DNA from 3 places in the Pontibacillus sp. ABV4_188 genome. Region 2 is predicted to be linked to each of the others. Evidence: predicted binding sites of a transcription regulator. Region 2 holds the regulator's gene; each other region holds the start of a gene.
The links. Region 2 encodes LexA, which represses DNA repair genes until DNA is damaged. Its sites were predicted from a motif close to CGAACATATGTTCG; they were not measured.

Region 1 (3,290 bases), 1.8 Mb from region 2:
AGAAGTGTCAGATCATAAACGCTCAAGAGAACTAACTAGAGATTTTTAAAGCACACATATTCGCAAATTGTTATAAATCATCCAATGAAAATATGTTCTTTCTTTTGTCTCAAAGCTCTTGAGGCTTACTCTCCAACCATGCCATCTCCATCATTATCTCTCATGTATTTATACAACCAATGGTCTTTATAAATAGGCATGGTAAAACCTGCCGCTTTCGCTTCTTTGATTGTCACTGTACCATTACCATTCGTATCAATGCTAGAAATATCACCTTCTGTGTTTGAACTCGTCGAGTCAGAAGGCTCATTCTCTGTTGAATTGAGTGACTCGTTTACTTCATCCGGATTCACATTCTCAAATGTATCAACAATTTCATTCCCCCTTAATGTATAGGTATACTGATAGCTTGAAGGGATCTGTGTTTCCGTATCAGGGTATGTGATAATAGCTTCAAAATTAGTGGCTCCACCAGCCTTACGAATCGAGTCTTCCATGTAGGCTTGATCTCCGTGTCGGTTAAGAGTACTATCTTGCGGGGTAATATTATAAGCATTCGATACCCCTCCAAGAGAATCAGCAATAACATGGCCTTCATCCAAAACGTCACTTTCCACACCAGGAACCTTTGCCTCATCATAGAAGTATCTTCCAGACGATAGAACAGGTTCGTTATTGTCATCTTGTAAAATGATTTCATTTGCAATGACACGGATTAGTTGCCCATGTTCATTAGTAAATGCCCAATATTGACGGTCTCCATAACCAATGTCAACTACAACATTAGGTTTACGATCCCCGGACAAGTCACCACCATCAACCTCAATAAGTTTGTATCCTGAGAATAGTTCCTCATTTGCTTCAGTTGGAGTTTCCTCTACTGATGTTTCATCATCACTCTCAGGGGTGGAATCTTCTTTTTCTTCTTCTTTGTTCTCTTCGTTTTCATCTGCATTAACCGTAACTGCTTCTTGTGAACTTGTTTCTTTATCTGCAGTGGATGTATCTTCTACTTCAGTACAACCAACCATAAAGATGGCCGTTAAAAGTAAAACTAAATACCTCATTTTCTTTTTCATTTTAGGACTCTCCTATAATAGTTTCATATTGTTCATTCTAAAAGTCTCGGGATGTTAAAATAGGTTAACCTATCTATACTTACAATTACTTTACAAACTTCAGCATTATCAACCTCATCCCCTTTTTTACTTTGGTAGTTGAAGAACTGAATAATCATAATTATTAAGTATATTTTACCACATAATGTTATTAATTCTTTGATTTTCTTGAAGCTGAATATGGTTATCATAAGTTAACTAGCATCCTAATTCGAGCGGGGCCAATAGCTGTCTTTAGTTTAGAAAGGTGAAATGTTTGATTTAAAAAGCACGGCACATATTAGACATATCTAATACGTGCCGTCCAATTTTATCGCCTTTTTCAACTATCGTCCCGTTTAGTAATATGACGTTGCCTTCCCCCCCTCAGCCTTTTAGCAACTTAACCCTTTCCACTTTTTTTGCTTCAAAGTTTATATAATATCCAGCTCCAATATATCAATGAACATAATATTAATCCTTTCCTTTGAAGGAAGAGCTCTACCTATTAACTTTCCGGTATTCATATCAATATCTAATACTTTTAATTGGTCAGAAATATAATTAGTTCCATTATGATATTTTACTTCAACAGTTAAATCATCTTTAAAAGCTAATCTCAGTTTTAAGTCAATCTCCGCAGCTTGATCTTCGGCAAGTAAACCTTTTTCTACACGCTCATCCTCTTTCCATACTTTTTTTAACATTTCTACATGCTCTGGAAGCATTAACGAAGTCCATTTAATGGTTCCTCTATCTCGTAATCGGTCGTCAGTCATTGTTATCCCACCTTCTTCCGGAGAGGACCAATGGAAAGGATACTGCTACGGCTAAATTTTCTTACCTTTTTTCGGTTATAACAATAAGCTAATATATATGTCTCCCCTGCATTCAAGATCCTTATATTCCTCTGAGAAAGTTGGCCATTCTTTGATAAGTAAATCATTTCAAGTGTCTCTCGATTTTGTTTTGCGTTTTCCAGCATTCCATCCATGGTCATCCCTCCTAATACAATTATACGAACATTTGTTCTTATTATAACCATAATTGCCTTAAAGTAAAATACAGTTTTTCAATTTCTGCAAAATACCAAAATATTGAAGGTTATTTAAATATTAAAGAAGAAACATTTCGGTAAGGAGGGATACTGACAAGTGAAAAGTTATGAAAATCATTACTTGCAAGCAGATGAAAAAAGATTTATAGAAGAAGTGGCTGTAGCAGCCATTCAGGAGGATTATACAAAGAAGCATTTTCTCATTGAAGAAAGAGGATTGATACGGTATAAATTTTTTGTTTCCCCTGACAGCAATCCGGTAAAAGATATTCAGTACGATAACGGATCTCCGGTGAAACAAATCTGTTCTGTTGATTCTATGATGTTAGAATACATACACAGTCTTAGTGGCAATGGTGAACTAGCTCTTCATAGAGCTAAGGCACACTTACATGACTTTTTAAAATACGCTAAGACATGGGCGAGGTTAGCTTATAAAGAGGCTGTTTCTGAAGAATATAAAGAGCTACAAACAGATCTCCACAGCATATTTGATAGGGCTGAAAAAAATCCATCATATGAAGAGCATTTTATGGAAGCTGACATCCGCAACCTTTCTTTTCGTCTGAAACAACAGCTAGGTATAAAAATGCCATAAGCAATTCCCCCCCTCAACCGCTTTAAGGTAACGGGGGCGGTTGAGAGGGCAAATTTGTTTTTATATACTAAAAAGTCTTAGTAAACCAATAGCACAACACATAGCAAAACAATAGGATAAGATAATATTCTTATCCTTTGTTCTTTGGTACAAGCTTCTTAAACCTATCCTAAAAGGAAAAAAACACAGATTGATATTATTTGAATGCATCCGAAACGGCAGCTCCATTAATATTTTTAAGGCACATTCACTTGTTGTCTTTATTATTGTAAGCAATTATTTGACCTTCCATCGCATATAAGTTCATTGATATTTTCTGAGTCCTATTATTAAACTCTGTTATATATGTTATGTAGTCAGTAAATGTACATTCTTTTACTTCAAAAATTCTGTAAAACTCATTAGTTTCTAAGCCATTTTTTAATACAGCACACCCAACAACTGAATCGGTGTCATTGTTAGCATTTCGTCTCTTAACAAACAGTTTCTCAAATTGAAAATCAAAGCTATATATTTCACCATTAGGTTTAACTATTAA
Region 2 (3,290 bases):
AAAAGTTAAAAGATTTGTTATTAGAAGTAGAAGATACTACATTGCATAAATTAAAAGAAAGAATAAAAAATGAAACAAATATAAAATTGTCTCAAATAATTAAGGATGAACCTATTTTAGTAGAAGATATTGAGGGTTCATTAAAATTAAAACATAAAGCTGGTGCAAGTGAAGGTCAATCTTTAGCGATAGCATACTCTTTCTTAGGCTCTATGTTTGAGACATCTTCATATACTCTGCCATTCATAGTTGATACCCCAGCAGGTCCCTTAGACCTCAGTGTAAGGCACGAGATTTCTTCAATATTACCGAACTTGTTTGAACAGTTAATTATATTTATTACTTCTGGAGAGCGGGAAGGTTTCACTGAGAATTTTATGGATAGTGATAATGTTCAATTTATGACAATTCACCGAGAAAGCAATCACACTAAATGTGTTATTGGTAGAGAATACTTTGAGTCTTTCCAAAGTGTGGAGGTTAACTCAAAGGCGGAGGAGCGAGTTTAAATGCCATTTAAATTACCAAAAGCTAGCGAAGATTACTTTAAATTGATAAACGATAAATTTAAGTATAAATTTGATATATATTATTTATGTTTAATGTTAGGGTTGCAAGATACAAAGTTGGGCTTGCCTGAGGAAGTTAAAACTGAATATTTCATAGATTATTATCCAGAGCCTTATGCGGATAAAGCTGAGTTAATAACTGGACTACTAATTAACGCTGAGATGGAAAGGTTAGATATAGAAAGTCAAGATAGGGGAGAAATAGAAAGGCTTATACTCCAGTTAATTGATAACAATTCACATATAAAATTGAGTGATAACGGAATGAAACTTTTAAATTGTTATGCAGCAGGTGGTATGCAATTGATAAGAGAGAAAATACCTAAAACAGGGGAGATAGAGACTTTTTATGTTCTTTACCATGAACTGATTAATAGTGAAAGCGAAGCTGTTTCTCAATCGTACTGAGAGTTTCACGAAACAGATGTTGTAAAAGAATTCTAAGTGTATTGATGAAACAGGGGGAATCATACCACAGCTAAAGAAGCAGCCTTTTTTGATTAGCTGCTCCTCTAAATGGTTGACCAAAATAATGACCAAAAATAGACCAAAAAAGATAAATCTAAGTTGATATCTATTGATATTAGGAAATGAAAAAGTGATGTAATAAAGTATATTTGATTGCGTTTAATCCGTGTTTCTTCCTATAGTATATGTTCCGTACACAGGTTCACCCATGGGAACGCGAACAGTATTTATCAACTTACTAAGATTGAAAACCCTTAATGCCACTGGTATTGAGGGTTTTTATGTGGGCAGTGTTTTAAATAGTGCTGATAATAAGGTTTGTATGTTTATTAGTAGAGAGCGTTGAAATAATCGAATATAAATAAACTATTTCATACAAAAAAGCATCGAATTAAACATTCGATGCTTCTCTGGGTTTATGACTTTTTTTAAAGTGAGGTTGGTGTAAATAAACGTTCTTAATCACTAATGGATATGGCGATATAATCCAACTACTTTACCTAGTATACTTACATTTTGCACAATGATTGGGTCCATCGTTGCATTCTCAGGCTGCAGTCGAATATGAGTTGATTCTTTGAAGAAGCGCTTAACCGTTGCCTCGTCATCTTCTGTCATAGCGACTACAATATCTCCGTTTTGAGCGGTTTGCTGGCGACGAACAATAACCATATCCCCGTCTAAGATCCCAGCCTCAATCATACTTTCTCCTTGAACAACTAGAACAAATATATCGTCATCTTGAGCTGCAAGTGTATCGGGTAGGGGTACATACTCCTCAATATTCTCAATAGCAGTAATAGGCATACCTGCTGTTACTTTACCAATTACAGGAGCATACGTTGCTTCTCCCTTAGGAATCGTTGTAATAGAATCTTCTTCTAATTCTAGCACTTCAATTGCTCTAGGTTTAGTAGGGTCTCTACGAATATATCCTTTTTTCTCTAACCTGGACAAATGCCCGTGTACAGTTGAGCTAGAGGCTAGACCTACAGCTTCTCCTATCTCTCTTACAGAAGGTGGGTACCCTTTTTCTAGTACACGGTTTTTTATGAAATCTAAAATTGCTTCCTGCCTTTTTGATAGTTTCGTCATATTTTCTACACCTCGTACATATCATTTATTACCGTCATTATACCATGGTAGGAAAGGTTATACAAACATTCGTTCGCAAAAAGTGTTGACAAGAACGGATGTTCGTATATAATGTGAACTAGACACGAACAAAAGTTCTTATTTTTCTGGAGGCGATGAATATGTTTCAAAATCTATCAAAACTAGACGTAGTGTATTTCTTGTTATTTGCAGGCAGTTTAGCCTTTATGTATATTGGGTTGCTTTCAAGTTAATCTTTACGGAACGAGGCATATCCTTATATGATAGAGAAAAAAGGAGATTCTATGAAAGCTATCATCTATTGTCGCGTCAGCACAGAAAAAGAAGCACAAGTTTCATCATTAAAACGTCAACGAATTGAACTAGAAGAACTAGCTACTCAACACCAATTTGAAATTCATAAAATTATAGAAGAACAAGCAAGTGGATACGAAATTGAAAGGGACGGCATCTTAGAAGTATTGGAAATTCTATCAAACAACGAAGCAGACTTGCTTCTCATTCAAGATGAAACAAGGCTTGGGCGGGGAAATACGAAAATTGCCTTGTTTCATCAACTTACAAAACTCGGCGTTCCTGTCTATTCCGTTTCTCATCAAGGAGAGCTTACTTTATCAGAATCAGATTCAATGGTGCTGCAAATTGTGGGAATTGTAGAAGAGTACCAAAGGAAAATACATAATATTAAGATAAAGCGCGGTATGAAGCGGGCTGTAGAAAATGGATTTAATCCAGCTCAAAACCTCTCTAACCAGCACTTGGCACATGGTCGAGAAAGAAAGGACTTCCCAATTGAAGAGGTTGTTCGATTGCGTCAAAACAATTTAACGTTCGATGAAATAGCAGCGACTCTGAGGGGGATGGGGTTTGATGTATCAAAGGCCACCGTCCACAGAAGGTACAAGGAATTCGTTTCACTTGAAAACAACGTCTAAACGCGTTACGATATAGGGAGTAGAAAGGCGGGCATCCTACTTTGGACTCTTGCCTTTTTTACTTGGAGCTTAACAAGTAAAGGAGCATGTAAATGATTTCTCAAGATAAATTAAACCGAATTAACGAACTATCTCATAAATCTAAACAACAAGGTCTAACTATGACTGAACAAAATGAACAAAAAAAATTACGTCAGGAATA
Region 3 (3,290 bases), 1.2 Mb from region 2:
ATTGCTTTTTTAGGTACATTGCTTATTATAAAACCGCAGTTCTCGGTGGAAACCATTCCTTATATGGCAGGTCTTTCATCTGCTATATTTGCTGCCCTTGCCTATACGGTTCTTCGTTTTTTAGGTGATAAAGAAGAGTATTACACGATCGTGTTCTATTTTTCATTCTTCTCCACCGTCGTGTTACTGCCATTTGTGGCACTATTTTATGAGCCGATGTCTCTACAACAAACCTTGTATTTGCTGTTGGCTGGTGTTTTTGCGACGGTAGGTCAGTTTGGAATCACGCTTGCATATAAATTTGCCCCCGCTAAAGAAATTTCGATCTTTTTCTATACGAATATTTTATTTTCAGCGGTCATCAGTATCGTAGTATTTAATCAAGTACCTGATGCATTAAGTTTTCTTGGTTATGCGATCATCTTTGGAGCTTCTTTCTATATGTTTTGGAAGAATAAAAAGGTGGGCACGTCCTAGCATTGGTCTAAGGGCGATGAAATTGATAAGATAAAGGAAACAATTGGGGAGGAATAGTGGATGGAACAATCAGAACAAAACTTTTTAATGGATTTATTACAAACCCCATCTCCGTCAAGTATGGAGATGGAGATCCAAAAGAAATGGATCGAATACGTGAAGCCATATGCGGATGAAATTCGTACAGACAACGCTGGAAATGTCATAGGGGTGTTGAACCCTGAAGCGGAATTTAAAATCCTTCTGGCGGGTCACAGTGATGAAATTGCACTCGTCGTGAACCGTGTGGATGATCATGGCTTCTTACATTTTGACAAAATGGGAGGCATTAATCCAAAAGCGGCTGTTGGCATGAAAGTGACTGTTCTTGGCCAAGGGGGCACGATTACAGGTGTAATTGGGGTAAATGCGCAGCACCATGGCGGGTTAAAAGGTGATTTTGGTCTTGATGACCTTTTTATTGACTGTGGAGCTAAATCTAAAGAGGAAATGGAGAAATTCGTTCAGATTGGCGATCTTGCTGTATATAAGCGTGAACCAGAAATAATGATGGACAGATACATATCAGGTCGCGGGTTGGATAACCGTACGGGAGCTTTTATCGTAGCAGAAGTATTGAGGAAACTGTCTCAGAAGAATATTAATGTTGGTGTGTATGCAGCGAGTACAGTGAACGAAGAAACGAATATGGGCGGTGCCTATTTCGCAGCTGCTGGTCTTGAACCGACTATGGCGATTGCAGTTGATGTAACATTTGCGACAGATTATCCTTATGTGAATAAGAACAAACATGGGGATATTAAGCTAGAAGGTGGCCCTGTATTAGCGAAAGGTGCGCCGATTAACATAAAGATAAACCGTTTGCTAGAAGAAGCGGCGAGGTTTAAAGGGATGAGCGTTCAATATGAACTGACTCCTCGTATGACGGGAACTGATGCCGATAAAATGCGTCTGACAGGGAAAGGTGTACCCATTAGTCTTGTATCATTGCCACTACGTTATATGCATTCGCCAGTCGAAACAGCGAGCATACAGGACATTGATGAAGAAATTGATCTTCTAGTTACTATGATTGAAAACATGACGGGTCAAGAAAGTCTTAATCCGTTAGAAGATTGATTATGAAGAAGGGATAGGAGACCCCGGGTCACGACAAGAGTGATTCGGGGTCTTTCCTTTATAAATTTTAAATAGTAGGTGTTTTTTTGATAGGGTTATATGTATAATGGGAACATATGTTCTTTTTAATGGAGGGGTAGTTGTGGAGAAAGGAAATAGTCAAGACCGGGGGACGATGAAGTGGACTAGCTTGATGTTAACAGAACACATTGCAATGTTGAAAGAAGTCTGGAAAGAGGATGAACGGGTGAAGAAAGGGTTGATCCCAATGGATAAGGCTGTCGAAATTGATTTTTTAATAAGGAGAGCCTTGAACGATTCTTTTCCTGTTCAACTTCATTACCTTTATGGTGATTCGTTACGTGAAGAAAGTGTGAAAATTTCTGCTCTTGAGACGGAGAATAAGAAAATGAGGGTTATAAAGTTAGTATGCAAGTCTGAATTATCGATAGACATTCATGCCGTTACAGATATTAAAATACTGTGAATATCCATATATGCTCACCATTTGGCTAACGGGTACATACTATAATGCTTGAGCAAAGTACCTTTAAGAATAGCTATGGTGGAGGGGGAATGAATGGATATTCATTTTGTGAAACATTTTGCTGTTCAAATCCTTAATGAGAAGTTATAATGAGAATTGTACTCAACTAAACACGATTCCATCTTCGGGGCAGGGTGAAATTCCCGACCGACGGTGAGGGACCCACTTGGTGTTCTAAGTCCGTGACCCGCTTGGTGCATATATGTGCCGATCGGTGGACCTGGTGAGAATCCGGGACCGACAGTTACAGTCTGGATGGGAGAAGATGTAGAGCGAAAATAGGTATATATGATACCTATATTTCTCTATGGTCTTTTATCAACCCTGAAGCTACTATATGCTTGAGGGATTTTTTGATGGAATGCACTATAGCGGATTATTCGCTCACCTTCATCTGGGATGTGAATCGAGAGTAAAGATGAAGGAGGAGATCGATGATGAAACCAAGAGGTCAGTCATCCAAATTATTTAAGCTCATTACGCTCTCGTTAATGAGCACCATATCACTATTATTAATGTTGTTGGACTTCCCGCTTCCATTTTTGCCAGGTTTTCTAAAAGTGGATTTTAGTGATGTTCCCGCTTTATTTGCGGCATTAATATTCTCACCGGTAGCCGGTATTATTGTGGAAGCTATGAAAAATGGCCTTCACTTTATGCTTGGAAGTGGAGATCCTATTGGGGCAAGTGCTAACTTCTTAGCTGGAGTCATGTTTATCTTGCCAGTTTCCTTGTTATATCACCGTTTCAAGAGTGTAAAAGGTGTTGTATCTGGTCTTGTAACAGGTACGATCGTAATGACACTCGGTATGTCTGTATTAAATTACCTTGTCATTCTACCAGCCTATACATGGTTGATGGGCTTTGAAATAGCAGACTCCAAAATGGCTTATATAACAGCCTTTATTATGCCATTTAATGCTGTAAAAGGCATGATCGTTGGAATGCTCTTTGTTCCTTTATTCGTAAAAATGAGGCCATGGTTTGAACAAAAACAAACGAAATCAATTAAAGCTGCATAGCAATAGATATATAAATAAATCCCCTGCATCAATGATGCAGGGGATTTATTTGTATATTTGAATACTCGAAGCTGGGAGTATGTTCCGTTAACGATAGTGTGTGGAGTATGGTGGGCTGGAAAACT

Region 1: a site for LexA is predicted at 2,117-2,130, ahead of ACYX4O_RS18725 (WYL domain-containing protein). Genes of this name have one in related genera too.
Region 3: a site for LexA is predicted at 1,706-1,719, ahead of ACYX4O_RS16320 (YolD-like family protein). Genes of this name have one in related genera too.

The regions. Positions count from the first base shown of each region.
Region 1 covers NZ_CM149975.1:3,712,423-3,715,712, forward strand. Annotated here, with positions in the region: gene ACYX4O_RS18715 (DNA/RNA non-specific endonuclease) at 126-1,079, opposite strand; gene ACYX4O_RS18720 (YolD-like family protein) at 1,532-1,876, opposite strand; gene ACYX4O_RS18725 (WYL domain-containing protein) at 1,879-2,091, opposite strand; gene ACYX4O_RS18730 (hypothetical protein) at 2,252-2,752, shown strand; gene ACYX4O_RS18735 (hypothetical protein) at 3,000-3,290, opposite strand, start outside.
Region 2 covers NZ_CM149975.1:1,942,683-1,945,972, forward strand. Annotated here, with positions in the region: gene ACYX4O_RS09900 (hypothetical protein) at 1-509, shown strand, start outside; gene ACYX4O_RS09905 (hypothetical protein) at 510-977, shown strand; gene lexA (transcriptional repressor LexA) at 1,503-2,132, opposite strand; gene ACYX4O_RS09915 (YneB family resolvase-like protein) at 2,438-3,088, shown strand; gene ACYX4O_RS09920 (DUF896 domain-containing protein) at 3,181-3,290, shown strand, end outside.
Region 3 covers NZ_CM149975.1:3,187,327-3,190,616, reverse strand. Annotated here, with positions in the region: gene ACYX4O_RS16330 (DMT family transporter) at 1-477, shown strand, start outside; gene ACYX4O_RS16325 (M20/M25/M40 family metallo-hydrolase) at 538-1,596, shown strand; gene ACYX4O_RS16320 (YolD-like family protein) at 1,739-2,083, shown strand; FMN riboswitch at 2,260-2,414, shown strand; gene ACYX4O_RS16315 (ECF transporter S component) at 2,578-3,165, shown strand.